4 regions of the Streptomyces sp. NBC_00704 genome follow, and region 4 is predicted to be linked to each of the others. Evidence: riboswitches for the same ligand, from Rfam matches in the RefSeq annotation. Region 4 holds a riboswitch; each other region holds the start of a gene.
The links. A riboswitch is a leader RNA that binds a small molecule or an ion and turns the genes downstream of it on or off. The one in region 4 is predicted to bind cobalamin.

Region 1 (7,002 bases), 1.1 Mb from region 4:
CTGGCGGCCTTCTCGACGGCGGCCGCGCCGCCCAGGACGATCAGGTCGGCCAGCGAGACCTTCTTCGCGCCGGCGTTGAACTCGGCCTGCACACCCTCCAGGACGCGCAGCACCTGCGCCAGCTCGTCCGGGTTGTTGACCTCCCAGCCGCGCTGCGGCTCCAGGCGGATGCGGGCGCCGTTGGCGCCGCCGCGCTTGTCGCTGCCGCGGAAGGAGGACGCCGACGCCCACGCCGTGGACACCAGCTGAGAGACGGTCAGTCCCGAGTCGAGCAGCTTGGCCTTGAGGGCCGCGATGTCCTCGGCGCCGATGACCTCGCCCTCGGCCTGCGGCAGCGGGTCCTGCCACAGCAGCGTCTCCGCCGGGACCTCCGGGCCGAGGTACAGCGACTTCGGGCCCAGGTCACGGTGGGTCAGCTTGTACCAGGCGCGGGCGAACGCGTCCGCGAACTGGTCGGGGTTCTCGTGGAAGCGGCGCGAGATCTGCTCGTAGACCGGGTCGAAGCGCAGCGCCAGGTCGGTGGTGAGCATCGTCGGGGCGTGGCGCTTGGACGGGTCGTGCGCGTCGGGGACGGTGCCCGCGCCCGCGCCGTCCTTGGCGACCCACTGCTTGGCGCCGGCCGGGCTCTCGGTCAGCTCCCACTCGAAGCCGAAGAGGTTGTCGAAGAAGCCGTTGCTCCACCGGGTCGGCGTGGAGGTCCAGGTGACCTCCAGACCGCTGGTGATGGTGTCGCCGCCCTTGCCGGTGCCGAAGCTGCTCTTCCAGCCGAGGCCCTGCTCGGCGAGCGAGGCGGCCTCGGGGTCGTCGCCGACGTGGTCGGCCGGGCCCGCGCCGTGCGTCTTGCCGAAGGTGTGACCGCCCGCGATGAGCGCGACCGTCTCCTCGTCGTTCATCGCCATCCGGCGGAACGTCTCGCGGATGTCGCGGGCCGAGGCCAGCGGGTCCGGATTGCCGTTGGGGCCCTCGGGGTTGACGTAGATGAGGCCCATCTGCACGGCGGCGAGCGGGTTCTCCAGCTCGCGGTCGCCGGAGTAGCGCCGGTCGTCGAGCCAGGTGGTCTCGGGACCCCAGTAGACGTCCTCGTCGGCCTCCCAGACGTCCACGCGGCCGCCGGCGAAGCCGAAGGTCTCGAAGCCCATCTGCTCCAGGGCCACGTTGCCGGTGAGGATCATGAGGTCGGCCCAGGAGATGGACTGGCCGTACTTCTTCTTGACCGGCCACAGCAGACGGCGGGCCTTGTCCAGGTTGGCGTTGTCCGGCCAGCTGTTGAGGGGCGCGAAGCGCTGCTGGCCGGCGCCGGCGCCGCCGCGGCCGTCGCTGATGCGGTAGGTGCCCGCGCTGTGCCAGGCCATGCGGATCATCAGCGGGCCGTAGTTGCCGAAGTCGGCCGGCCACCAGTCCTGCGAGGTGGTGAGCACCTCGGCGATGTCCGCCTTCACGGCGGCGAGGTCGAGCGCCTCGAACGCCGCGGCGTAGTCGAAGTCCTCGCCGAGCGGGTTCGCCACGGCCGGGTTCTTCGCCAGGATCTTCACGTTCAGCCGCTCCGGCCACCACTGGCGGTTGCCGCCGCCCTGGGTCGGGTGCAGGGCGCGGTCGTGCGCCACCGGGCAGCCACCTGCCTCCGCCGCCTTCGGCTCGGTCACGATCGCGTCATGGTTCTCGGTCATGGGGGAATCCTTCTGGACTGGTCGGATCACATGCTCACGAAACCGCAGGTCGAGGCGCTGCGGGTGGTCAGGTGCGGGCGGTCGAACAGTCGGGGCACAGGCCCCAGTAGATGACCTCGGCCTCGTCTATGGCGAAGCCGCGGTCGTCGACGGCGGTCAGGCAGGGGGCGTGGCCGACCGCGCAGTCGACGTCGGCGACGACGCCGCACGAGCGGCACACGAGGTGGTGGTGGTTGTCGCCCACGCGGCCCTCGAACCGGGCCGGACTGCCCGGCGGCTCCAGGCGGCGCACCAGGCCGGCCGAGGTCAGCGCGTGCAGGGCCTCGTACACGGCCTGCACGGAGATGTGGCCCACGCGGCCGCGGACGCCGGAGGCGATCGCCTCGACGTCCAGGTGATCGCCTTCGCGGACGGTCTCGAGCAGCGCGACCCGGGCGGCCGTCACCCGCAGGCCGGCACCGCGCAGCTCCTCGGCGGTGGTCGGAGTACGGGGGGCTGTCATGACGTCGAACCTACGGCATAAACACGAACGATTCAATAAAACGAACGATGCAAGTCTGGAGAACGCCGCGCGCCGCCGCGCACCGGGCCGTTCACCCCGCCCTTCACCCGGCCGTGCGCGGGGACGCCGGGCGCAGGAACGAGGACAGCCCGTCGAGGAGCCGGTCGACGTCCCCGGCGTCGTTGTACGGCGCGAGCCCCACCCGCAGCGACGGGTCCGGCAGCTTCAGCGCCGCGAAGACCTCGTGGGCGTAGAACGAGCCCGCCGGGGCCACCACGCCCCGCGCCGCCAGATGCGCCTGCGCCTCCCGGGCGTCCCGGCCCTCCAGGGTCATCAGAAGCGTGGGCGTGCGGTCCGCCGCCTTCGAGTGGACGGTGACGTCGTCGCCCAGCGCCCGCAGCCCCTCCTCGATCCCGGCGCGCAGCGCGTTCTCGTGCTCGTGCAGGGACTCCAGCGAGCGCCGCAGCCGCTCCCTGCGGGGCGCGTCCGGCGCACCGCCGTCCAGGTCCGCCAGGAAGTCCACCGCGGCCGTTGCGCCCGCCAGCACCTCGTAGGGCAGCGTCCCGAACTCGAAGCGCTCCGGCACGGCGTCGCTGGAGGGCAGCAGCTTGTCCGGCGCGAGGGCCTCCAGGACGTCCGGCGACCCGGCGAGCACACCGCAGTGCGGCCCGAGGAACTTGTACGGCGAGCAGACGAACAGGTCGGCGCCCAGCGCCCGCACGTCCACGAGGCGGTGCGCGGCGTAGTGCACCCCGTCCACGTGGACCAGCGCGCCGGCCTCGTGCGCCCGGTCGGCGATCCGGCGCACCGGCACCACGGAGCCCAGCACGTTCGAGGCCGCCGTCACCGCGACCAGCCGCGTCCGGGACGACAGCGCCCGCTCGTAGGAGCCGAGGTCCAGTTCCGTGGTCGCCTCGTCGATCTCGATCCAGCGCACGGTCACCCCGGCGCGCTCCGCCGCCTGGATCCACGGGCGCACGTTCGCGTCGTGGTCCAGCCGGCTCAGGACGATCTCGTCGCCCGGCCGCCAGGTCTTGGCCAGGTGCCGTGAGAAGTCGTAGGTGAGCTGCGTGGCGCTGCGCCCGTGCACGACGCCGTTCGCGGGCGCCCCCAGCAGATCCGCGTAGGCGGCCCGGAACCCGGCGACCGCCGACTCGGCGTTGCGCTCGGAGGCGCTGACCGTGCCGCGGTTGGACAGCGGCCCGGTCATGGTCCGGGCGATCGCCTCGGCGACCGGCGCGGGCGTCTGCGTCCCGCCCGGCCCGTCGAAGAAGGCGAACCCGTGGGCGAGGGAGGGGAAGTGGGACCGGAGGGCGACGACGTCGATGGGCATGGCCCCGACTCTGGCACCGGTCGCGCCGCCCCACCAGTGGATCGCGCCGCGGGCCGGCGCCGCCGCGGCCTGCGCGCCCGGCGCCGACGCGTGATCCGGGCCACCCGGCGGCCGAGAACACCGTCACGCCAGGTGATGCGCTATTGGCCATGGACGCGACACACGGTACCGTCGCTCTGATATCGACGACGGAAGTCACGGAAGCCGGTGGGAATCCGGCACGGTCGCGCCACTGTGATCGGTGCGCCGCCCCGCAAGGGCGCGCATCGCGAGTCAGACCCGGGGCCGTCGTCCTGTGCACCACCGAGATGGGACGCGAACTCCCAGAGGAGGCCCTGCCCATGGCGCAGCATGTCGCCCAGCCGACCGCCACCAGCCCTGTCGTACCCGCCAAGCTGCCGCTGAGGGACATCGCCCCCTGGGCCGTCTTCTTCGGCGTCCTGATGCTGGTCCTGCTCTACTTCGTCGGCGCCGAGCAGGGCGCCACGGCCGTGGTCTCCGGCGAGGGCGTCCACGAGTGGGTGCACGACGCCCGTCACCTGCTCGGCTTCCCCTGCCACTGACAAGGGGCGCCGCACCCGCATGAATTCCGCAACGGTAAGAAACCTGCTCGTCCGGGGCATGCTCGCCGGCCTCGGGGCCGGCGTGCTCGCCCTGGTGGTGGCGTACTTCCTCGGTGAGCCGAGCGTCGACAGCGCGATCGGCTTCGAGGAGTCCCACGCCCCCGCGCACGAGCACGAGGTCGAACTCGTCTCCCGCAGCCTGCAGTCCACCGCCGGTCTGGCCACCGGCGTCCTGGTCTACGGGGTGGCCTTCGGCGGCATCGCCGCCATGGCCTACTGCTTCGCCCTGGGCCGCGTCGGACGCTTCGGCCCCCGGGCCACGGCGCTGCTGCTGTCCGGGGCCGCACTGCTCACCGTGTACGTCGTGCCCTTCCTCAAGTACCCGGCCAACCCGCCCGCCGTCGGCGACCACGACACGATCGCCAAGCGCACCACCCTGTACTTCCTGATGATGGTGCTCGGCGTGCTCCTGGCGATCGCCGCGGTCATCGCCGGCAAGCGGCTCGCGCCGAGACTCGGCAACTGGAACGCCACGGTGGTGTCCGTGGCCGGCTTCGTCGTCGTGATCGGCCTGGCGTACGGGTTCCTGCCCGCCGTCAACGAGGTGCCGGCGGACTTCCCGGCCACGCTGCTGTGGCGGTTCCGCCTCTCGTCGCTCGCCATGCAGGCGACGATGTGGGCGGCGTTCGGCCTCGCCTTCGGCGAACTGGCCGAGCGGCTGCTGAATCCCCGCCCGGCGACGAGGCCCGCGGGCACGACCACGACGGCCGCCGCCCCCAACTGACCTGTCCGCAAGGCGGGTCGACCGGTACCGGCACGACGAGAGGGCTCCTGGGACCACCCGGGGGCCCTCTCTCGACGGCGGACGGCGACGACGACGGCCCGCCCCCGGGAACCCCCTCCGCCCGCCCCTCCGACGGCCGATGACGCGGCGTCACGCCCCGTCGGGACAGGCCTCGTCCGGTCGCAGGGGCTCTCCGGTCCGCAGGTTCCAGCGGCCGTCGCGCCCGCTGAGCGAGGTGGCCGTGAGCGGCGGCACGTCGAGCCGCCAGAAGGCCGTCACGGGCGTCCCCAGCACATGGACGACGGCCGCCCGCACGATCTCCGGCTCGACCACCGCGAGGGTGCGGCCCTCCCGCGACGACGACTCCAGCCAGCGGGCCACCCGCGCGCACAGGTCCTCGACGGACTCCCCGCCGTGCGGCGCGCAACCGGGATCGGCGAGCCAGCGCGCCACCGCCTCCGGCTCGGCCGCGCCCACCTCGGCGAGGGTCAGCCCCCGCCAGCGCCCCACGTCCAGCCCGGCCAACTCCACCGGCTCCACCGGCTCGACTGGTTTCGCGGCAGCCGGGGAACCGGCCGCCCGTTCCGGGGCGAGGCCCAGCGCGGCGGCCGTCTCCCGGCAGCGCACGGTGGGAGACGTCACGACCCGCCCGCCCGTGGGCAGCGCGCCGGCCGCCGCGCGGGCGCGGGCCGCCCCGGCGTCGTCGATCGGGGCTCCGTCGTCGAAACGGGCCAGTCGCAGCGACGCGTTCATGGCGGGCGAGACGAAGGTGACACGGCTCGTCACGTGATGCTCCTCCACAGGCGCGCGGTTCGCCGGCCTCCGTGCCGAGAACTTCGCGGTCGGCGGTCGGCGGTCGATCGCCGTGCGGGCAGCGGCCGTTCGGGCGTCGGCCGCCCGGCGTCCTGGCCGCGGCCCCCGACGCGCGCCCGCGGATGCGTACACGGGTGCGACCGGCGTCGGCAAGCTACCACAGGGGCGCGGCGCGCAGGCCGGGCGGCGGGACGGGGCCCGCCGCCCGGCGGCGCGGTTCAGGCGGTCGACGGCCGGGCGGGCAGCACGTGGTCACCCACCGTGTCCGTGCTCAGGCACAGGGAGCAGACGACCGCGTCGTGCGTCGGGCAGGCGGCCACGTCGGGACGCTCGTAGGGCAGGCGGCAGACGTGGCAGTCGTACGTCGTGGCGCTGGGGTTGCCGTCCGCGTCGAGCAGCGGCTCGGCGATGCCGTCGTCCGAACGGCGCAGGTAGTAACGGCCCTTGGTGACGATCGCCGTCAGCGGGGTGAGGACGAACGCGATGACGGCGGCGGCCACGGGGGAGTACGGCTGGAGGGTGTCGCCGAGGGCGTGGAAGTACATCGCGATGGACAGGCCGGACGCGGCCAGGAACGCGACGACGCCGACCGGGTTGACCGCGTACAGCATGCCCCGGCGGAACTCGGGCGCGAGCGGGGACAGCCGGAGCAGGTACTTGTTGACGCCGATGTCCGTGGCGACGGTGACGACCCAGGCGATGGCGCAGTTCGAGTAGAAGCCGAGGATGTCGTTGAGGAAGCTGAACATGTCGGCTTCCATCAGGACGAGCGCGAAGGCCAGGTTGACCAGCACGAAGACCAGGCGGCCGGGGTAGTGCCGGGTGACGCGGGTGAAGGAGTTCGTCCACGCGAGCGATCCGGAGTACGCGTTCGTCACGTTGATCTTGATCTGGCTGATCACGACGAGCGCCACGGCCAGCGGGACGACCAGCCAGGACGGCATCATCGCGTCGAAGGCCCCGCGGAACTGCTGGATCGGCTCGGTGGCCGCGGCGGGGCCGACCTCCGCCAGGATGTACACCGCGAGGAAGACGCCGATGGCCTGCTTCAGCGCGCCGAGGACCACCCATCCCGGCCCGGCCATGACCACGGCCGTCCACCAGGTGCGCTTGTTCGCCTCCGTCTTCGGCGGCATGAAGCGCAGGTAGTCGATCTGCTCGCCGATCTGCGCGATGAGGGACAGGCAGACGCCCGCGCCGAGCAGCACGGGAGCGGTGTGCACCCCGCCGTCCCCGTCGGTGCCCGCGTAGGCCAGGAACCGGTCGACGGTGCCGGGGTCGGTGGCGACGAGGTAGACCAGCGGCGCGACCATCAGCAGCAGCCATATCGGCGTCGTCCA
Region 2 (7,002 bases), 3.6 Mb from region 4:
AGTTCCTCGGTGCCGTAGGTGGCGTAGGGGGCGACCCGGACGGGTCCGCCGAGGGCGCCCGCCATGTAGTGGACGAGGGGGAGTTCCGGGACGAGGGTCGAGACGGCCGTGGCGTGCACGGCGTGGGTGTGGACGACGGCCCCGGCGTCGCAGGAGCGGTATACGGCGAGGTGCATGGGCAGCTCGCTGGTCGGGACCAGGGCGCCGAGCACCTGGCGTCCGGTGAGGTCGACGCCGGTGACGTCGTCCGGGGCGAGCCGGTCGTAGGGCACTCCGGACGGGGTGACCAGCACGGTGTCCGCGACGCGTACGGAGACGTTGCCGGAGGTGCCGACGACGAGGCCGTCGGTCACCGTGCGGCGGGCCGTCGTCACGAGCGCGTCCCAGGCCCGCGCCTCCTCGGGGGTCGCGCGCCTGGTGTGGCGCGGGGTCGGGTCCTGCCCGCCGGGCCCGGGATCCGGGGCGTCCGTCTGCTCGCGTCGCTGGTCGGCCATACCGCGATCCTGCCAGGGGACGGCGGTTCCCGGGGCCGGTCGCGGCGCCTTCCGCGCGCCCGGCGGCGCGGGCCGGCGGGCGTGCCGTCAACTGCCGCGCCGGGCACGGTGGAAGGGCCGTCGGACGGGGCGGGGAACAGCCCCGGAGAACGACACCCCGACGCCCGTCCCAGTTCATCTTCCGTTCACCCGGATTGCCTACGGTCGACACACCAATGACTTCGAACGATTGCCTGGGTAAATGGAAAGCTTCTCGCTGATCCTCGCGATTGTGGTTATCACCGCACTCGCGTTCGATTTCACGAACGGTTTCCACGACACCGCCAACGCGATGGCCACGACCATCTCGACCGGTGCACTCAAACCCAAGGTCGCGGTGGCGATGTCCGCCGTGCTGAACCTTGTGGGCGCTTTTCTCTCGGTGGAGGTCGCCAACACGATCTCCAAGGGTCTCGTCGACGAGACCGGCATCCGTCCCGAGGTCATCTTCGCCGCCCTGGTCGGCGCGATCCTCTGGAATCTGCTGACCTGGCTGGTGGGCCTGCCCTCCAGCTCCTCCCACGCCCTCATGGGCGGTCTGATCGGCGCCACCGTCGCCTCCGCGGGAAGCGGTGCGGTCCACGGTGACGTGCTGGTCACCAAGGTGCTGCTGCCGGCGGTCGCGGCGCCGATCGTGGCGGGCGTCGCCGCGATGTTCGCGACCCGGCTGTCGTACACCCTCGGCAAGAAGGCCGACGGCAGGGCCGCGGCGAAGGGCTACCGCACCGGCCAGATCGCCTCGGCCGGGCTGGTCTCCCTCGCGCACGGCACCAACGACGCGCAGAAGACGATGGGCATCATCACCCTCGCCCTGGTCGCGGGCGGCGCCGTGGCCCCCGACTCCGACCCGCCCACCTGGGTCATCCTCTCGGCCGGCATGGCCATCGCGCTCGGCACCTACCTCGGCGGCTGGCGCATCATCCGCACCATGGGCAAGGGCCTGACCGAACTCCAGCCGCAGCAGGGCTTCGCCGCCCAGACCAGCGCCGCCACGGTCATCCTGGCCTCCTCCCACCTCGGCTTCTCCCTCTCCACCACCCACTCGGTCTCCGGTTCGGTGATGGGCGCGGGCCTGGGCCGCAAGGGGGGCGTGGTCCGCTGGTCCACGGCGACCCGCATGTTCGTGGCCTGGGGCCTGACCCTGCCGGCGGCGGCCCTGGTGGGCGCGCTCGCCGAGAAGGTGACCGGCCTGGGCGACTGGGGCACGGCCGTGGTGGCCGTCTTCCTGATCGCCTCCAGCGCGGCCATCTGGAAGATCTCCCGGCGCGAGGTCGTCGACGCCTCCAACGTCAACGACACCGAGGAGCCCGCGGGCGTCGTCACGACGGCGATCGCGGCCGTCGCCCCGCCCCCGGCGGGTTCCCTCGCCGACGATCTGACGGCGACCATCCCCTCCCCGGCCCCGGTTTCGGCCCCGATGCCGGTCCCGGCCTCGGTCGCGGTCCCGGAGTCCGTCGCCCCCGCCGTGCCGCCGGCCGCGGCCGTCTGATCCGGCCCGTCCGGCACGAAGGAAGAGAAGCGTCATGAAGATCGACTGGGCAGCCCTGGGCTCCGTGTTCGGCGTCAGCCTCGTGGTCACCGTGGGCCTCGTGGCCCTGTTCACCCTCGGCATCATGGGCCTGTCGCGCCAGGAGCGCGCCACGGCCGAGGGCGGTTCGGCCGCCCTCGCGGTGACGGGCGCGTACGCGTGCTTCGCCGCCTGCGCGGCGGCGGTGGCGTACGGGATCTCCCTGATCGTGGCCTGACGGGCCACCAGGACACCGGAACAGCAGAACACCTGGCCACCGGGCCACCCGGACATCGGGGCACAGGGACACCGAGGGGTGCGGGACGGGTCGCCGTCCCGCACCCCTTCGCGTGTGACCGCGGCGATCGCCCGCGTGTGGGGTTCTGCACACTCTCCCCCCGCAGGTCAACGGCAAGTTGACGGCCCTTCCGGGCCCGTGGTGGACTGCCCGGGCCATGTACGGCGGCAGAAGAGGAAGCCGGTGTGAATCCGGCGCGGTCCCGCCACTGTCACCGGGGTAGTAACCCCCGGGAGCCAGGAACTCTCGCCGCGGTCTCGTCGAACCAGGGCGTGGACACCCTGAGTGAGGACACATAGCCATGTTCGGCTGCCCGTCGAGCGCCTCGCGCGCCACCCCCAGCCCGTCGGCCGCCCGCACGGCCGGCTGAGCCGATGGGTGCCGATCGCGTTCACGCGTACGGCGCCGCCGCCGGCCTCCTCGGCGACCTGCTCCTCGGCGACCCCCGCCGAGGGCATCCGGTCGCCGCGTTCGGCCGGGCCGCGGGCGCCGTGGAGCGGCTGCTGTGGCGGGACCACCGGGGCTGGGGCGCCCTGCACACCGCGGTGTGCGCGGGCGGCGCCGTCGCCCTGGGGGCCGTCGCCGCGCGGACCGTGCGCCGCTCCCCCACCGCATCCGTCGCCCTGACCGCCGCCGCCACCTGGTCCGTCGTCGGGGGCGCCTCCCTCGTGCGCGAGGCTCGGGGCATCGCGCGCGCCCTGGAGGCCGGGGACGTCGACACGGCCCGGGAACGGCTGCCGCGGCTGTGCGGGCGCGACCCGCAGGCCCTGGACGCCGACGGGATCGCCCGCGCCGTGGTGGAGTCCGTCGCCGAGAACACCTCCGACGCCGTCGTCGGCGCCCTGGTGTGGGGCGCCGTGGCCGGTGTGCCGGGGCTGGCCGGGTTCCGCGCCGTCAACACCCTCGACGCCATGGTCGGGCACCGGTCGCCGCGCCATCTGCGCTACGGGTGGGCGTCGGCGCGGCTCGACGACGTCGCCGGCTGGCCCGGGGCGCGGCTGACCGCCGTGCTCGCCGCGGCCGCCGGGGACGACCCCCGGGGCGCGGTGCGGGCCTGGCGCGCCGACGCCCGCAGGCACCCCAGTCCCAACGCCGGCCCGGTGGAGGCGTCCTTCGCGGGCGCCCTCGGGGTGCGGCTGGGCGGGACCCTGTCGTACGGCGGCCGCGTCGAGCACCGGCCCGTGCTGAACGGGGCGGCCGGGCGGCCCGTCGTCGCCGGGGACATCGAACGTGCGGCGCGGCTCTCGCGCCGCGTCGGCCTGCTCGCGCTCGGCGTGACCGTCGCCGCGCGCCGGGTCGCGACAAGGGCGCTCGACGCGCGGAAGGGGCGTATGTCATGAGCGGGGGCCTGCTGGTGGCCGGCACCACCTCCGACGCCGGCAAGAGCGTCGTCACGGCCGGGATCTGCCGGTGGCTGGTCCGGCAGGGGGTGAAGGTCGCGCCGTTCAAGGCGCAGAACATGTCGCTGAACTCGTTCGTCACGCGCGAGGGCGCCGAGATCGGGCGGGCGCAGGCCATGCAGGCGCAGGCCTGCCGCATCGAGCCGACCGCGCTGATGAACCCGGTGCTGCTCAAGCCCGGCGGGGAGCGGAGCAGTCAGGTGGTGCTGCTGGGCAGGCCGGTGGGCGAGATGAGCGCCCGCGGCTACCACGGCGGGCGGCAGCAGCAGCTCCTCGGGACCGTTCTCGACTGTCTCGCCGAGTTGCGGGGCACGTATGACGCGGTGATCTGTGAGGGGGCCGGAAGTCCCGCCGAGATCAATCTGCGGCGGACGGACATCGTCAACATGGGGATCGCCCGCAACGCCGGGCTGCCCGTGCTGGTCGTGGGCGACATCGACCGCGGCGGGGTCTTCGCCTCGTTCTTCGGGACCGTCGCGCTGCTGTCCCCCGAGGACCAGGCGCTGGTCGCCGGGTTCCTCGTGAACAAGTTCCGCGGCGACGTCTCCCTGCTGGAGCCGGGACTGGACATGCTGCACGGGCTCACCGGGCGGCGCACGTACGGCGTGCTGCCGTTCCGGCACGGGCTCGGCATCGACGAGGAGGACGGCCTGAGGGTGTCGCTGCGGGGCACCGTGCGCGAGTCGAACACCGCCGCGCCGGTCGGGGAGGACGTGCTGCGCGTCGCCGTCTGCGCGGTCCCGCTGATGTCGAACTTCACGGACGTGGACGCGCTGGCCGCCGAACCCGGCGTCGTCGTGCGGTTCGTGGACCGTCCCGAGGAGCTGGCCGACGCCGACCTGGTGGTGATCCCGGGGACCCGCGGCACGGTGCGGGCGCTGCGGTGGCTGCGCGAACGCGGCCTGGCCGAGGCGATCCTGCGCAGGGCCGCCGAGGGGCGGCCCGTCCTCGGCGTCTGCGGCGGCTTCCAGATCCTCGGCGAGCACATCGAGGACGACGTCGAGAGCCGGCGCGGGCGGGTCGACGGGCTCGGCGTCCTCCCCGTCCGGGTGCGGTTCGCCCGCGAGAAGACCCTCACCCGGCCGGCCGGCGTCGCCCTGGGCGAGCGGGTCGAGGGCTACGAGATCCATCACGGGGTCGCCGACGTCACCGGGGGCGAGACCTTCATCGGCGACGGCGAGGGACGCGCCCTGGACGGCTGCCGGGTCGGGCAGACCTGGGGCACGCACTGGCACGGCTCGCTGGAGTCGGACGGGTTCCGGCGGGCGTTCCTGCGCGAGGTGGCGGCGGCCGCGGGCCGCCGGTTCACACCGGCCCCCGACACCTCCTTCGCCGGGCTGCGCGAGGAGCAGCTCGACCGGCTCGGCGACCTGATCGAACAGCACGCGGACACCGGCGCGCTCCGGCGGCTCATCGAGTCGGGCGCGCCGCAAGGACTGCCTTTCATCCCACCGGGAGCGCCCGCATGAGCACAGTGTTGTTGTTGTCGACCGCCGACACCGATCTGCTGGCGGCCCGGGCCGCCACCGGCGTCGACTACCGGATCGGCAACCCGACCCGCGTCGACGTCGAGCGGGAGCTGCCCGCGCTGCTCGACGGCGCCGGCATCGCCGTCGTCCGGCTGCTCGGCGGGAAGCGCGCCTGGGAGGACGGGCTGGCCGTGCTGAAGGCGTCCGGCGTGCCCACCGTGCTGCTGGGCGGGGAGAGCGTGCCGGACGCCGAGCTGATGGCCGAGTCGTCGGCGCCGGCCGGCGTGGTGGCGGAGGCGCTGCGGTATCTCGTGGCGGGCGGCCCGGCCAACCTGGCCGAGCTGGCGCGCTTCCTGTCCGACACCGTCCTGCTGACCGGCGAGGGGTTCGAGGAGCCGCGCGCGATGCCGGAGTACGGCGTCCACGGCTCCTACGAACTCCGCGACGGCCGGCCGACCGTGGGCGTGCTGTTCTACCGGGCCCACGAGCTGAGCGGGAACACCGCCTTCGTGGACACCCTGTGCGAAGCGGTCGAGGCGCGCGGCGCCAACGCCCTCGCGGTGTACTGCGGTTCGCTGCGCGGCGCGGACGCCGGGCTGTACGAGATCCTCGGCCGCTGCGACGTCCTGGTCGCCACCGTCCTCGCCTCCGGGGGCACGCACGCCTCGCAGGCGTCGGCGGGCGGCGACGAGGAGGCCTGGGACGTCGGCGCGCTCGCCGAGCTGGACGTGCCGGTGCTCCAGGGGCTGTGCCTGACGTCGTCGCGCGCGGCGTGGGAGGCGTCCGACGCGGCCCTGTCCCCCATGGACGCGGCGATGCAGGTCGCGATCCCGGAGTTCGACGGGCGGATCGTCACGGTCCCGTTCTCCTTCAAGGAGCAGGGGCCCGACGACGTCCCCGTGTACGTCGCCGACCCCGAGCGGGCCGCCCGGGTCGCCGGGATCGCCGTCCGGCACGCCCGGCTGCGGCACAAGCCGAACGGCGAGAAGAAGCTCGCCCTGGTCTTCACGGCCTACCCGACCAAGCACTCGCGGGTCGGCAACGCCGTCGGCCTGGACACGCCCGTCTCGGCCGTGCGCGTGCTCGACGCGCTGCGGGACGCGGGCTACGTGGTCGAGGGGCATCCCGACGACGGCGACGAGCTGATCCACCGTCTCATCGCCGCCGGCGGCCACGACGTGGAATGGCTCACCGAGGAGCAGCTCGCGGCCGCGCCCGCGCGGGTGCCGCTGGCCGACTACCGGGCCTGGTTCGACCGGCTCGACCCCGCACTGCGCGAGGGCATGCTGGAGGCGTGGGGCGAGCCGCCGGGCTCCCTGTACGTCGACGGCGACGACATCGTGCTGGCCTGCCTGCGGTTCGGCAACGTGGTGGTGATGATCCAGCCGCCGCGCGGGTTCGGCGAGAACCCGATCGCGATCTACCACGACCCCGACATGCCGCCGTCGCACCACTACATGGCCGCCTACCGCTGGCTGGAGAACAGCTTCGGCGCGGACGCGATCGTGCACATGGGCAAGCACGGCACGATGGAGTGGCTGCCGGGCAAGGGGCTCGGGCTGAGCGGCGGCTGCGCGCCGGACGCCGTCCTCGGCGAACTGCCGCTGGTCTACCCGTTCATCGTCAACGACCCGGGCGAGGGCACCCAGGCCAAGCGGCGCGGGCACGCCACCGTCGTCGACCATCTCGTCCCGCCGATGGCGCGGGCGGACACCTACGGCGACCTGGCGAAGCTGGAGCAGCTGCTCGACGAGTACGCGCTGGTCTCCGACCTCGACCCGGCGAAGGCGCCGGC
Region 3 (7,002 bases), 1.6 Mb from region 4:
GCCGGGCGAGCAGACACGACTGTTGCACGACGGCCGGGCCGACGTGGCCCTGCTGCACCGGCCGTTCGACGACACGGCCGGCTTCGACACCGAGGACCTGCACTCCGAGGGACAAGTCGCGGTCCTCCCGGCGGGCCACCCTCTCGGCGCCCGCCCTCACGTGCGGCTCGCCGAGGTCACCGGCCTTCCCGACCTGCCCCTGCCCCGCTGGCCCCGCGCGGACGGCACCTTCCCGGACGGCCCCGGACCGCAGGTGCGCGACCACACGCAACTCACCCAGCTCATCGCCCTCGGCCGGGCCTGCGCGGTCGTGCCGGAGTCGGGCCGCACCGGCCTGCGCGAAGACCTCGCCGCCGTACCGGTCGCCGACGCCCCCCACGTCACCACGGTCATCGCCTGGCCGCCACACAGCCGTTCCACGGCGGTCGCGGGCCTGGTCCGCGCCGCCACCGCCCTGTGACCGAAGGCGGCCGACGCCGGGACACCGCGCGGGACTTCGGGAACGCCGTCCGGCCGGCCCGCGGCCCCCGGCGCACCCAGCCGCACCGCGCCGCACGAAAACGACCACCCCGCACCGACGTCACCGGGCCGACCGCGTCCCCGACCTCACAGGTCGTTACACCTGGCGGCCCCGGCCCCAGGACGGCTCAGCGCCCCCACTGGGGGTTGCTCCACCCGGTCACGCCGGAATACGCGTCCAGCAGGTCCACCACGAAGACCAGGGTCGAACCCGGCGGGATCGACGGCGAGGGCGACTGATCGCCGTACCCGAGACGCGGAGGGACGATGATCTCGCGCCGACCGCCGACCTTCATCCCTCTCACTCCCCGGTCCCAGCCCTTGATGACCTTGCCACCGCCCAGGGCGAACTTGAACGGCAGGCCCCGGTCCCAGGAGGCGTCGAACTCCCTCCCGGACTCGAACGTCACCCCCACGTAGTGGACCCTGACCACCATGCCCGGCTTGACCTCGACCCCGCCGCCCACGACCAGGTCCCGGACAACCAGCTCGCCAGGGGCGTCCCCCTCCGGAACGTCGACCTCGGGTTTCGTCGGTTCGCTCATCGCAGCCTTGCCACTCTCCGTCGACGGCCGTCAGGCCGGCGGCCGGACACATGAACACCTCGTGCGGTAGACGGCCACGCTACCGGGAGCGCGCGGAGAAGCATGAGCCGTGGCCGCCGAGTTCGCGCCCGGACGGGACACGTCCGGCGTCCTGGGTCCGACGCCTATCGGCAACGCGTTGCTTGTGCTGTTAACGTGCAACTGCACATCACTCGCAATAACGTCGGAGGACGTTGGACATGGCGGTTTACACGCTCCCGGAGCTTCCTTACGACTACGCGGCGCTCGCCCCGGTGATCAGCCCGGAGATCATCGAGCTGCACCACGACAAGCACCACGCGGCGTACGTCAAGGGCGCGAACGACACGCTGGAGCAGCTGGCGGAGGCGCGGGACAAGGAGTCCTGGGGCTCGATCAACGGCCTGGAAAAGAACCTGGCGTTCCACCTCTCCGGGCACATCCTGCACTCCGTCTACTGGCACAACATGACCGGTGACGGCGGCGGCGAGCCGCTGGAGAAGGACGGCACGGGCGAACTCGCGGACGCCATCGCCGAGTCCTTCGGCTCCTTCCGGAACTTCAAGGCCCAGCTGACCAAGGCGTCGGCGACCACCCAGGGTTCGGGCTGGGGCGTCCTCGCCTACGAGCCGCTGTCCGGTCGTCTCATCGTCGAGCAGGTCTACGACCACCAGGGCAACGTGGGCCAGGGCTCCACCCCGATCCTGGTCTTCGACGCCTGGGAGCACGCCTTCTACCTGCAGTACAGGAACCAGAAGGTCGACTTCATCGACGCCATGTGGGCGGTCGTCAACTGGCAGGACGTGGCCAGGCGTTACGCCGCCGCCAAGGAGCGGGGCGACAGCCTGCTGCTCGCGCCCTGAGCGCGTGAGCGCATGAGCGCGTGAGCGCGACCTGCGCGTGATCGTCTTCTCACCCTCGGCACGGGGGACGGGAATGCCCCCGCAAGCCTCCGGCGGATTCTCGGGGTCCTCGCAACACCTGATGGCTTATGCGGCCGTCAGTAGATCACGCAGGCGCTCGGCTGGGGTTCTCCAGCCGAGCGTTTTGCGTGGCCGGCCGTTGAGTTGCTGGGCAACGTGTTCGAGGTCTGCGGGACTGTGCGCGGAGAGGTCGGTGCCTTTGGGGAAGTACTGCCGCAGCAGGCCGTTGGTGTTCTCGTTCGATCCGCGCTGCCAGGGCGAGTGGGGGTCGCAGAAGTAGACTGGCACGCCGGTGGCCACGGTGAACTGCTTGTGCGCGGCCATCTCGCAGCCCTGGTCCCAGGTCAGCGAGCCACGCAGGTGCTCGGGCAGGGTCTGGATCAGCGGCACCAGCACATCGCGGACTTCCTCGGCCGTGTGCCCGCCGGGCAGATGTCCGAGCAGGACGTAGCGGGTGGAGCGCTCGACCAGGGTCACTATCGCGCTCTCGCTGCGGGGGCCGACGATCAGATCGCCTTCCCAGTGGCCAGGAACAGCCCGGTCCTCGACCTCCGGCGGCCGCTCGGAGATCATCACCATCTCGTCGACGAAGCGGCGAGTGCGCTGCTCCGGGCTGCGGTGGGGCTTGCGGCGGGTGCGTCCGGTGCGCAGCGCCAGGGCGACCTCGCGGCGCAGTCCGCCGCGGGCCTGGACGTAGACCGCCTGGTAGATCGTCTCCGGACTCACGCGCATGCTCTCGTCGTCGGGGAACTCGATGAGCAGAGCGTGGCAGATCTGCTCGGGCGACCAGCGTTCCTGGAGCTTGGCCGTAGCGAAGTCGCGCAACGCTCCTTCCCGGGCCAGCTTGGAGTCCTTTGGACGCGACCGGCTCTTCGCCCATGCCCGCTGGGCTTGGTGCGGCCGGTAGACGCCGTTGACCGCACGGGCGTCGATCTCACGCTTGACGGTGGAGGCCGGCCGGCCGAGTGCCCGTCCGATCGCGCGCAGCGAGCGGCCCTCACGGCGCATGTCGGCGATCAGCTCCCGCTCGGCCACGGTGAGGAAACGGGGGTGCAGCCCGGCCTCGACCGCGGCAACGGACGGCTTCGACGCGGCAGTAACGATGGTGATCACACCGGTCGTATAGTCGATCAGGCGGCCGTCTGCATGCAGGCGCGAGTGGCCGATCTGCCGGATCCCTTGGTCCCAGTCCCGAGCGGTGCGCTCGTGGACGCCGACCTGCGCGGCGGCATCGCGGCGATGGACTCCGGCCGCACGCAGCCGCTCGTACTCCGCCCGACCGGGATGCCCGGATGTGCCGGGCTTGCCGCGACCTCGGACACCAGCCTGACGGGCCCATCCGAACGCCGTATTGCGGTTCACTCCGACTGCGCGAGCGGCAGCGGTGATGCCGCCGTCCTCCCGATCCAGCGCCTCGAAGAACTTCGCCTTCAGCACCTCAAAATCCACGATCCCCGCAACTCCCTGAACTCCAGGGTGTTGCGGGGATCAATAGAACCCGCCTCCGGCTTGCGGGGGCCTTCCGTTGAACCGCCTGCGGATGGCACCCGTGACCCACCGCACGACCTGACCCGGCGATCGCCTTGATAGCCTCGACAGGCCAGTCGAGCCACACCCGAGGCCAGGGAATCCGGTGCGAATCCGGAGCTGACGCGCAGCGGTGAGGGGGACGGGCGGGGCACGACGCCACTGGGGAACCGGGAAGGCGTCCCGTCCGGACGAACCCGAGTCCGAAGACCTGCTGGCACCTCCGCGCCCCGGCGCGGGGGACGTCCGCAGGCCAGGCTCCGCGTACGAGCCCCGACCCCAAAGGCATACCCGTGCTCCGCACCCCCGCTCTTCTCCGCGCTCCGGCGCTCGTTCTCGCGTCCGCCCTGCTGCTCACGGCCTGCGCCTCCTCCGGCGGCGATGGCGCGAGACCGGAGGCGACCTCCGCCGCCGGCCGCCCGGTCACGATCGACAACTGCGGCCACGAGGTCACCCTGAGGTCGGTCCCCGAACGGGCCGTCTCCCTCAACCAGGGCACCACGGAGATCCTGCTCTCCCTCGGCCTCGCCGACCGCATGGCCGGTACGGCGACCTGGACCGACCCGGTGATGAAGGGCGTGGAGGAGGCCAACGCGTCCGTGCCGCGCCTCGCCGACAACACGCCCTCCTTCGAGAAGGTCCTGGACGCCGAACCCGACTTCGTCACCGCCTCGTTCGTCTCCACCCTGGGCAAGGGCGGGGTCGCCACCCGCGAGCAGTTCGAGAAGCTCGGCGTGCCCACGTACGTCTCACCGTCCGACTGCTCGGGCAAGGACAACGACAGCGGCGGCGACGGATCGCGCAGCGAGCCGCTCACCCTCGACGCCGTGTACGGCGAAATCCGCGACCTGGCCCGCGCGTTCGGCGTCGAGGAGCGCGGGGAGAAGCTCGTCACGCGGCTGAAGCAGCGGGTACGCACCGCCACCGCCGCACTGGACGCCTCCGACGTCTCACTCATGTACTGGTTCGCCAACTCCCAGTCGCCCTACCTGGCCGGCTGCTGCGGCGCGCCCGGCGCCATCACCCGCGCCGTCGGAGCGAAGAACGCCTTCTCCGACACCCACGACGAATGGCCCCAGATCAACTGGGAGACCGTCGCCGACCGTGACCCCGACGTCATCGTGATCGGCGACCTGACCCGCAAGCAGCAGACCGCCGAGACCGCCGCCGCAAAGATCCGCTTCCTCGAGACCCACCCCGCCACGCGCAACCTGAGCGCAGTGCGGAAGAACCGGTACGTCCTGCTGAGCGGCCAGGCGATGAACCCGTCCATCCGCACGATCGAGGGGATCGAGAAGGTCGCGGCCGGTCTGCGCGACTTCGGACTCGCCAAGTGAGCGTCCGCACACTCGTGTTGTCGGTCTGCGGACTGGCCGCGCTGCTGGCCTCCACAGCCGTGGCTGTGACCATCGGACCGGCCGACATCTCCACGGGGGACGTCTGGGCGGCCGTCGCGGCCCATCTCGGCCTCGGCGAGAGCACGTTGGCCCCGCTGCGCGACGGCATCGTGTGGAACCTGCGGATGCCGCGCACGCTGCTCGCCGCCGTGTGCGGGGCCGGGCTCGCCGTGTGCGGGACGGTCATGCAGTCACTGCTGCGCAACCCGCTGGCCGATCCGTTCGTGCTCGGCGTGTCGTCCGGTGCGTCCACGGGGGCGGTCGCGGTGGTCGTGCTGGGAGTGGGCGGGGGAGCGGTGTCCCTGTCGGCGGGCGCCTTCCTCGGCGCGCTGCTCTCCTTCGCCCTGGTGCTGCTGCTCAGCCACACCCTCGGGGGAAGCACCGACCGAGTCGTCCTGTCCGGGGTGGCCGCCATGCAGCTGTTCTCCGCTCTGACCTCCTTCATCGTCCTCACCTCGGCCGGCGCCGAGACCACCCGGGGCGTGCTGTTCTGGCTGCTGGGCTCGCTCACCGGCGCCGACTGGGGACAGGTGCTGCTCTGCGCCGGCGTACTCGCCGTCGTCCTGGCCGTCTGCCTCGGGCACGCCCGCACCCTGGACGCCTTCGCCTTCGGCGACGAAGCCGCCGCCGGACTGGGCGTCCGCGTCGCCCGCACCCGCCTGGTACTGCTCTGCGCCACCGCGCTGCTCACCGCCGCCCTGGTGAGCTGCGCCGGCGCCATCGGCTTCGTCGGCCTGGTCCTCCCGCACGCCACCCGCGCTCTCACCGGCTCCGGCCATGCCCGCCTCCTGCCGGTCACGGCACTGACCGGAGCCGTGTTCCTGGTGTGGGTGGACACCCTCGCCCGGACCGTCCTCGACCCCCAGGAGGTCCCGGTGGGCGTGGTGACGTCCCTCATCGGCGTCCCCGCATTCGTGGTCGTGCTCCACCGCGGACGGAGAAGGACATGAGCAGCCTGCACGCGGACCGCGTCGCGAGGCTCCTCGCCGACAAGGTCGTCGTCGACGGCGTCACTCTCGTCCTGCGTCCCGGCGAGACCGTCGGCCTGCTCGGTCCCAACGGCTCGGGAAAGTCGACGCTGCTGAGACTCCTCGCCGGGATCCTCGAACCCACCGCCGGAGTCGTCACCCTGGACGGGCGCCCGCTGTCCGAGGCCGGGCGCAGGGCCACCGCCCAGCGGATCGCCACCGTGGAGCAGCACGCCCACACCCAGACCGAACTGAGCGTCCGCGACGTCGTGTCGCTCGGCCGCATCCCGCACCGCCGCGCCTGGACGCCCCCGACGGCGGCCGACACACGGGCCGTCGCGAAGGCCCTGGCGCGCACCGGCCTGACCGACCGGGCCGAGCAGTCCTGGCACACCCTCTCCGGCGGCGAACGCCAGCGCACCCAGATCGCCCGCGCCCTCGCCCAGGAACCCCGCGAACTCCTCCTCGACGAACCCACCAACCACCTCGACATCCAGCACCAGCTCGACCTGCTGGACCTCGTCGCGAGCCTGCCGGTCACCACCGTGATCGCCCTGCACGACCTCAACCTCGCCGCGATGTACTGCGACCGCCTGCTCGTCCTGCGCGACGGCCGCGCCGTCGCGGAAGGCACCCCGGCCGAGGTCCTCACCACCACCCTCATCCAGCAGGTCTACGGCGTCCGCGCCGAGGTCACCCACGACCCCGGTCATCCGGTGATCCGCTTCCTGCGTCCGGCGACCCATGACGAATTCCCCACAGTGAGAGGAGCTGGGACGAGTGACGTCTCGACAGACAGCTGAAGAAGGGCGCCCGGAGCACACCCCGGCCCCGCCGGCACCGTGCCGCATCGTCGTCTGCCGGGACTGCTGCTGCGGAACCCCGAAGGTGACCGGAGTCGATCACGACCGCCAGACCGCGCGCCTGGCCGAGAACGCTCCCGTACGCATCGCGGCCTGCCTCGACGTGTGCGAACACGCCAACGTGATCGTCGTCCAGCCCTCCGCCGCCGCCCGCGCCGCCGGAGCCCGCCCGGTCTGGCTCGGCCTCGTCAACGACCCCGACGCCACCGACGACATCGCCGCCTGGGTGCAAGCCGGCGGCC
Region 4 (7,002 bases):
CCAGTTCGAAGGGGTGCACACCGTCCAGGAGGATCGCGGCGACGTTGTTCAGCATGCCGCCAGTGTGCACCCGAAGTGGCAGTAATTTGAAGGTGTACGGCAGTCCTGCCACTGTCAGGAGTGTCCGGCGCGTACGACGCTTACCTCATGAACGCACTCAGTGAGTACCTCACCGTCCTGGCCGTCGCCCTCCTCCTCGCGGGTCCGGCGCTCGTGGGACTTCGCCACGAGCGCCGGATCGACCGTCAGATCGAGGCGGCGCGGACCGCGCGGACCGCGCGGACCGAGGGGTCCGGCTCCGAGGGGGCCGCTCCTCCCGCGGTCCGGTCTCAGAAGTCCTCGTCCAGGTCGACGGTGCCCTCGACCGCGACCTGGTACGCCGACGGACGGCGCTCGAAGAAGTTGGTCAGCTCCTGAACGCCCTGCAACTCCATGAAGGAGAACGGGTTCTCCGAGCCGTACACCGGGGCGAAGCCGAGCCGGGTCAGACGCTGGTCGGCGACGCACTCCAGGTACTGCCGCATGGAGTCGGTGTTCATGCCGGGCAGGCCCTCGCCGCACAGATCGCGCGCGAACTGCAGCTCGGCCTCGACGGCCTCCCGGAGCATGTCGACGACCTGCTCCTGGAGCCGGTCGTCGAACAGCTCCGGCTCCTCCTTGCGCACGGTGTCGACCACCTCGAAGGCGAAGCTCATGTGCATCGTCTCGTCGCGGAAGACCCAGTTGGTGCCGGTCGCCAGGCCGTGCAGCAGACCGCGGCTGCGGAACCAGTAGACGTACGCGAAGGCCCCGTAGAAGAACAGGCCCTCGATGCACGCGGCGAAGCAGATCAGGTTGAGCAGGAAGCGGCGGCGGTCGGCCTGGGACTCCAGCCGCTCCAGCTTCTCGACCTCGTTGATCCACTTGAAGCAGAACCCGGCCTTCTCGCGGATGGACGGGATGTTCTCCACCGCGTCGAAGGCGGCCGCCCGGTCCTGCGGATCGGGCAGGTAGGTGTCCAGCAGCGTCAGATAGAACTGGACGTGCACGGCCTCCTCGAACAGCTGCCTGGACAGGTACAGGCGCGCCTCGGGGGAGTTGATGTGCTTGTACAGCGTCAGCACGAGGTTGTTCGCCACGATCGAGTCGCCCGTCGCGAAGAACGCGACCAGCCGGCCGATCATGTGCTGCTCGCCCTCGGACAGCTTCGCGAGGTCCGCGACGTCCGAGTGGAGGTCGACCTCCTCGACGGTCCAGGTGTTCTTGATGGCGTCCCGGTAGCGCTCGTAGAAGTCGGGGTAGCGCATCGGGCGCAGCGTCAGCTCGAAGCCCGGGTCGAGCAGGTTCTTCTCGGTCTTCGCGGTCGTCTCGGGTGCGGTGGACATCACTGGCAGGCCTCGCAGGACTCGGGGTTCTCAAGGGAGCAGGCGACGGCGTCGGGGTCGGCCGCCTGCTGCACGGGGACGGCCGCCTCCGGCTGCGCCTGGGCCCGGGCCGCGCGCGCGATGCGGGTCGCCGGGCGCGAGCGCAGGTAGTACGTCGTCTTCAGGCCCGACTTCCAGGCGTACGCGTACATCGAGGACAGCTTGCCGATGGTCGGCGTCTCCAGGAACAGGTTCAGGGACTGGGCCTGGTCCAGGAACGGGGTGCGGGCGGCGGCCATGTCGATCAGGCCGCGCTGCGGGATCTCCCACGCCGTGCGGTACAGGTCGCGCACCTCGGCCGGGATCCACGCGAAGCCCTGCACCGAGCCGTTCGCCTCGCGCAGCGCCTCCCGGGTGCGCGCGTCCCACACGCCCAGCTCCTTGAGCTCCCGCACCAGGTACGAGTTGACCTGGAGGAACTCGCCGGACAGCGTCTCGCGCTTGAACAGGTTGGACACCTGCGGCTCGATGCACTCGTAGACGCCCGCGATGGAGGCGATGGTGGCGGTGGGCGCGATGGCGAGCAGCAGCGAGTTGCGCATGCCGGTGGCGGCGATCCGCTCGCGCAGCGCCGCCCAGCGCTCGGGCCAGGCGAAGTCGACGCCATAGTGGTCGGGGTGCAGCACGCCCCTGGCGGTCCGGGTCTTCTCCCAGGCGGGAAGGGGGCCGTTGCGCTCGGCCAGTTCGGCGGAGGCCTCGTAGGCGGCGAGCATCACGCGCTCGGCGATACGGGTGGACAGGGCCCTGGCCTCGGGCGAGTCGAAGGGCAGCCGCAGCTTGAAGAAGACGTCCTGGAGGCCCATCGCGCCCAGGCCGACCGGCCGCCAGCGCGCGTTGGAGCGGCCCGCCTGCTCGGTCGGGTAGAAGTTGATGTCGACGACGCGGTCGAGGAAGGTGACGGCGGTGCGGACGGTCTCGTCCAGCCGCTCCCAGTCGATGTCGCCGGCCGCCGTGTCGACGAACGCGCCGAGGTTCACCGAGCCCAGGTTGCACACGGCCGTCTCGCCGTCGTCGGTGACCTCCAGGATCTCCGTGCAGAGGTTGGAGGAGTGCACGACGTGGCCCGGCTCGGCCGTCTGGTTGGCGGTGCGGTTGGCCGCGTCCTTGAAGGTCATCCAGCCGTTGCCGGTCTGCGCCAGGGTGCGCATCATCCGGCCGTACAGGTCACGGGCCGGGATGGTCTTCTTCGCCAGGCCGTCCGCCTCGGCCTTGCGGTAGGCCGCGTCGAACTCCTCGCCCCACAGGTCGACCAGCTCGGGCACGTCGGCCGGGGAGAACAGCGACCACGGCTGGTCGGCGTTGACCCGGCGCATGAACTCGTCCGGGATCCAGTGCGCGAGGTTCAGGTTGTGCGTGCGGCGGGCGTCCTCACCCGTGTTGTCCCGCAGCTCCAGGAACTCCTCGATGTCGGAGTGCCAGGTCTCCAGGTAGACGGCGGCCGCGCCCTTGCGCCGGCCGCCCTGGTTCACCGCGGCGACGGAGGCGTCCAGCGTCTTCAGGAACGGCACGATGCCGTTGGAGTGCCCGTTGGTGCCCCGGATCAGCGAACCGCGGCTGCGGATGCGGGAGTACGACAGCCCGATGCCCCCGGCGTGCTTCGACAGCCGGGCCACCTGGTGGTAGCGGTCGTAGATGGAGTCCAGCTCGTCCAGCGGGGAGTCGAGGAGGTAGCAGGACGACATCTGGGGGTGGCGGGTGCCGGAGTTGAAGAGCGTGGGGGAGGACGGCAGGTAGTCCAGCCGGCTCATCAGCCGGTAGAGCGCGGCGACTTCGTCCAGGGCGCGGGCGCTGTCGTCCTCGGCCAGACCGGCGGCGACGCGCAGCAGGAAGTGCTGGGGCGTCTCGACGACCTTGCGGGTGAGGGGGTGCCGCAGCAGGTAGCGGCTGTGCAGGGTGCGCAGTCCGAAGTAACCGAAGCGGTCGTCGGCCGCGGTGTCGATCAGCGCGTCGAGGCGGGCCGCGTGGACGCGCACGAACGCGGCGGTGCGGTCGGCGATCAGGCCCTCGCGGTGGCCGACGGCGACCGACTCGGTGAACGACGTGACGCCCTGGGAGGCGGCCTCCGCGGCGATGCCGATCGTCAGCAGCCGGGCGGCCAGCTTCGAGTACGCGGGGTCCTCGGAGATCAGGCCGGCGGCCGCCTCCGTGGCCAGCTCGCGCAGCTCCGCGGTGATCTCGGCGGCGCCCCGGGCGGACCGGCCGCGCAGGGCCGCGGCGGCGACCCGGCCGGGGTCGGCGTCGGGCAGATCGGCGGTCAGCTCGGTCAGGGTGCGCAGCAACGCGGTCCCGGGACCGTCGGTCTTCAGCTCGGTGACTGAGGCCGGTTCGGCGGGCGCGATGGTCACGTGGGGCTCTCCCTCGCTCGGCAGGGGGCCTTGCGCAGGGCAGGGGGCAGCACACGAGCGCGCGGGGGCGTCGCGTCCACCGGTCCACTCCGCGAGACCCGGACGTCAGGGGCCCGGACCGGACGGCCGGGCACGCTGTCGGCAGGATCTCGGACTGAACAGGCGTGCGCATACGGGTATGGATGCACGCGAGTACACCGTTGCGGGACAGTTCCGGATTCGCACCGGATTCCCCTGCGGCGACAGCGAGCATGAGCATACATCTTGTGCTCGTCCGTCACGCCACCCCCAGATGTTGTGTCGAGGTGGTTTCAGAGCGTCAACTGATAGGTGAGCAGAGTGAGGTCGTCCAGGTCCGGCACGGGATTCCAGTCCCGCTCGGGTGTGCGGACGAAGCCGAGACGTTCGTAGATCCGGTGCGCGGTGCGCATGGCGCGCTGACTCGACAGGACGACGGCCGTGCAGCCCGGCGTGGCCCGCGCCCGGTCGAGACAGGCCCGCACGAGCGCCTCCCCGGCTCCCCGGCCGCGCGCCGCGTGCGCGACCGCGAGCGCCCGGATCTCGGCCTCGCCGGGCCGCGCGATGTCGGCGACCGGACCGGGACCGGCCACGAAGGTGACGCCCCCGAGGAGCCGGTCGCCGTCCACGGCCACCAGGACCTCGGCGGCGGCCGCCCGCGCGGCGACGTCCTTCAGCACGGGCAGGTACGGGTCCTCCTCGCCGTAGTCGAGGAGAGCGTCCCGGAGGTAGGCCTGAGCGGTGATGTCGCCGAGGGGGGCGTACTCGGCGGGCAGCGCCTTCCTGATCCGTATGTCCATGCGGCGCAGTGTGCCGCAGACGCACGCGGGCGGGCCGCCGGATTTCTCCGGCGGCCCGCCCGTGCCGAACACGCGGCCACGCGGCCCGTGAGGGCCCTCGGCGTGGCTAGTGCGAGGCGCCCGCGGTGGCCGGCGGCAGTTCGACCTGCACGCCCGGGTCGCCCGCGTCCGCCGCGTAGTCCTCCGGCTTCGTCTCGTCGATCCCGTCGGGGGCCTTGGCCGCCTTCAGGACGAACGTCAGGACGACCGCGACGACGACGTTGAGGACGAACGCCGTCAGGCCGATGTAGCCGATCTCCCCGATGCCCGGGATCTCCTTGGAGGAGCCGCCGAAGTGCTTCTGCGTGGGGGAGGCGACCCCGTACGCGGCGAAGGTGCCGTAGACCATGCCGACGGCCCAGCCGGCGAGCAGCGCCCAGCGGTGGAACCAGCGGGTGAACAGGCCGCCGACCAGGGCCGGGAAGGTCTGCAGGATCCAGATCCCGCCCAGCAGCTGGAAGTTGATGGCGACCGTCTTGTCCATGGTGAGGACGAAGACCAGCGCGCCCACCTTCACCAGCAGCGAGACCAGCTTGGAGACCTTGGTCTCCTGGGCCGGCGTCGCGTCCGGCCTGATGAAGTCCTTGTAGATGTTGCGGGTGAAGAGGTTCGCGGCCGCGATCGACATGATGGCGGCCGGCACCAGCGCGCCGATGCCGATGGCCGCGAACGCCACACCGGCGAACCAGGACGGGAACATGTCCTCGAACAGCTGCGGGATCGCCAGCTGCCCGTTGGTGACCTTGACGCCGGCCGCGATCGCCATGAAGCCCAGCAGGGCGAGCAGGCCCAGCATCAGCGAGTACAGCGGCAGGATCGTGGTGTTGCGGCGGATCACCTCACGGCTGCGCGAGGACAGCGTCGCGGTGATGGAGTGCGGGTACATGAACAGCGCCAGGGCCGAGCCCAGCGCGAGCGTCGCGTAGGTCCACTGGCCCGGGTCCGCCGGGGCGAGCGCGCCGCGCGGCTTGCCCGTCGCCGGGTTGGTCTGGCTGAACGCCTCGCCGGCCTTGGCGAAGATGTCGTCGAACCCGCCGAGCTTGACCGGGATGTAGATGATCGCCACCGCGATGACGATGTAGATCAGGGTGTCCTTCACGAACGCGATCAGCGCGGGGGCCCGCAGACCCGAGGAGTACGTGTAGGCCGCCAGCACGCCGAAGGCGATGAGCAGCGGCAGGTCCTTCACGAACCAGTTGGTGTTCTCGCCGCCGCCGACGCCCATCACGTCGAGCACGGCCTGGATGCCGACGAGCTGGAGCGCGATGTACGGCATCGTCGCCAGGATGCCGGTGACGGCGACCGCCAGCGACAGGCCCTTCGAGCCGAAGCGGCCGCGCACGAAGTCCGAGGTCGTCACATAGCCGTGCTTGTGGGACACCGACCACAGGCGGGGCAGGAACGTGAAGATCAGCGGGTAGACGAGGATCGTGTAGGGCACCGCGAAGAAGCCCGCCGCGCCCGCCGCGTAGATCGCCGCGGGCACCGCGACGAAGGTGTACGCCGTGTAGAGGTCCCCGCCGAGCAGGAACCAGGTCACCCAGGTGCCGAACGACCGTCCGCCCAGGCCCCATTCGTCGAGGCTGTCGCTTTCGGCCTTGCGCCAGCGGGCGGCCAGGAAGCCCATGACCGTGACGGCCAGGAAGAAGAAGATGAAGACGGCGAGCGCGACGCCGTTCACGCCGTCCTTCACTCCGACGCACCGCCCTTCGGAGAGGAGGAGCCGGCCTGCCCGGAGGCGCCGGCGGAGGCCGGGGCGGCGGCCGCGCGGCCCCGCTGGTCACGCTGCCACAGCTTGTACGCCGTCACGGTCAGCGCGGCGGACAGGGGCACCCACAGCATCTGGTACCAGTAGAAGAACGGGATCCCGATGAACGCCGGGTCCACCTTTGCGTACGAACCCACCCACAGCATCGCCGCGAAGGGCGCGAGCAGACAGAGGGCGATGACGACGCGCACAGGCGTCACCACCGGCCCCCTGGTCACTTCCGGGGTCTCTGACATCGGCGGCTCCGTCCCCTCATCCGATCGCCTTGATCACAGGTGTAATGCGCAGGCAATGTAAGTGACGGATAAGCCCAGCGGAAGGCCCTCCACAGACCCTCTACTCGGCGGGTCTTTTCAGCCGGGCCACGAACTTGTACCGGTCGCCCCGGTACACCGACCGCACCCACTCCACCGGCAGGCCCTTGCGGTCCAGTGAATGCCGGGACAGCATCAGCATGGGCAGGCCCACGTCGGTGCCGAGCAGACCGGCCTCACGGGGCGTGGCCAGCGAGGTCTCGATGGTCTCCTCGGCCTCGGCGAGACGGATGTCGTAGACCTCGGCCAGGGCGGTGTAGAGCGAGGTGTACTTGGCCAGCGACCGGCGCAGGGCCGGGAAGCGCTTCGCCGACA

Region 1: another riboswitch for cobalamin. It lies ahead of OG802_RS28215 (CbtB domain-containing protein); the one in region 4 lies ahead of OG802_RS23750 (ribonucleoside-diphosphate reductase subunit alpha).
Region 2: another riboswitch for cobalamin. It lies ahead of OG802_RS07990 (cobalamin biosynthesis protein); the one in region 4 lies ahead of OG802_RS23750 (ribonucleoside-diphosphate reductase subunit alpha).
Region 3: another riboswitch for cobalamin. It lies ahead of OG802_RS30525 (ABC transporter substrate-binding protein); the one in region 4 lies ahead of OG802_RS23750 (ribonucleoside-diphosphate reductase subunit alpha).

What each region holds. Positions count from the first base shown of each region.
Region 1 covers NZ_CP109000.1:6,495,634-6,502,635, forward strand. Annotated here, with positions in the region: gene katG (catalase/peroxidase HPI) at 1-1,667, opposite strand, end outside; gene OG802_RS28205 (Fur family transcriptional regulator) at 1,735-2,169, opposite strand; gene OG802_RS28210 (cysteine desulfurase-like protein) at 2,273-3,502, opposite strand; cobalamin riboswitch at 3,648-3,806, shown strand; gene OG802_RS28215 (CbtB domain-containing protein) at 3,844-4,065, shown strand; gene OG802_RS28220 (CbtA family protein) at 4,085-4,849, shown strand; gene OG802_RS28225 (histidine phosphatase family protein) at 5,000-5,635, opposite strand; gene OG802_RS28230 (allantoin permease) at 5,881-7,002, opposite strand, start outside.
Region 2 covers NZ_CP109000.1:1,796,662-1,803,663, forward strand. Annotated here, with positions in the region: gene OG802_RS07975 (class II aldolase/adducin family protein) at 1-494, opposite strand, end outside; gene OG802_RS07980 (inorganic phosphate transporter) at 736-2,022, shown strand; gene OG802_RS07985 (hypothetical protein) at 2,057-2,278, shown strand; cobalamin riboswitch at 2,463-2,604, shown strand; gene OG802_RS07990 (cobalamin biosynthesis protein) at 2,713-3,678, shown strand; gene OG802_RS07995 (cobyric acid synthase) at 3,675-5,207, shown strand; gene cobN (cobaltochelatase subunit CobN) at 5,204-7,002, shown strand, end outside.
Region 3 covers NZ_CP109000.1:7,034,828-7,041,829, forward strand. Annotated here, with positions in the region: gene OG802_RS30505 (LysR family transcriptional regulator) at 1-460, shown strand, start outside; gene OG802_RS30510 (FKBP-type peptidyl-prolyl cis-trans isomerase) at 648-1,064, opposite strand; gene OG802_RS30515 (superoxide dismutase) at 1,304-1,945, shown strand; gene OG802_RS30520 (IS30 family transposase) at 2,072-3,265, opposite strand; cobalamin riboswitch at 3,590-3,765, shown strand; gene OG802_RS30525 (ABC transporter substrate-binding protein) at 3,820-4,869, shown strand; gene OG802_RS30530 (FecCD family ABC transporter permease) at 4,866-5,879, shown strand; gene OG802_RS30535 (ABC transporter ATP-binding protein) at 5,876-6,700, shown strand; gene OG802_RS30540 ((2Fe-2S) ferredoxin domain-containing protein) at 6,678-7,002, shown strand, end outside.
Region 4 covers NZ_CP109000.1:5,432,559-5,439,560, forward strand. Annotated here, with positions in the region: gene OG802_RS23740 (GlxA family transcriptional regulator) at 1-55, opposite strand, end outside; gene OG802_RS23745 (ribonucleotide-diphosphate reductase subunit beta) at 330-1,364, opposite strand; gene OG802_RS23750 (ribonucleoside-diphosphate reductase subunit alpha) at 1,364-3,748, opposite strand; cobalamin riboswitch at 3,872-4,007, opposite strand; gene OG802_RS23755 (GNAT family N-acetyltransferase) at 4,060-4,566, opposite strand; gene mctP (monocarboxylate uptake permease MctP) at 4,673-6,298, opposite strand; gene OG802_RS23765 (DUF3311 domain-containing protein) at 6,295-6,609, opposite strand; gene OG802_RS23770 (GntR family transcriptional regulator) at 6,710-7,002, opposite strand, start outside.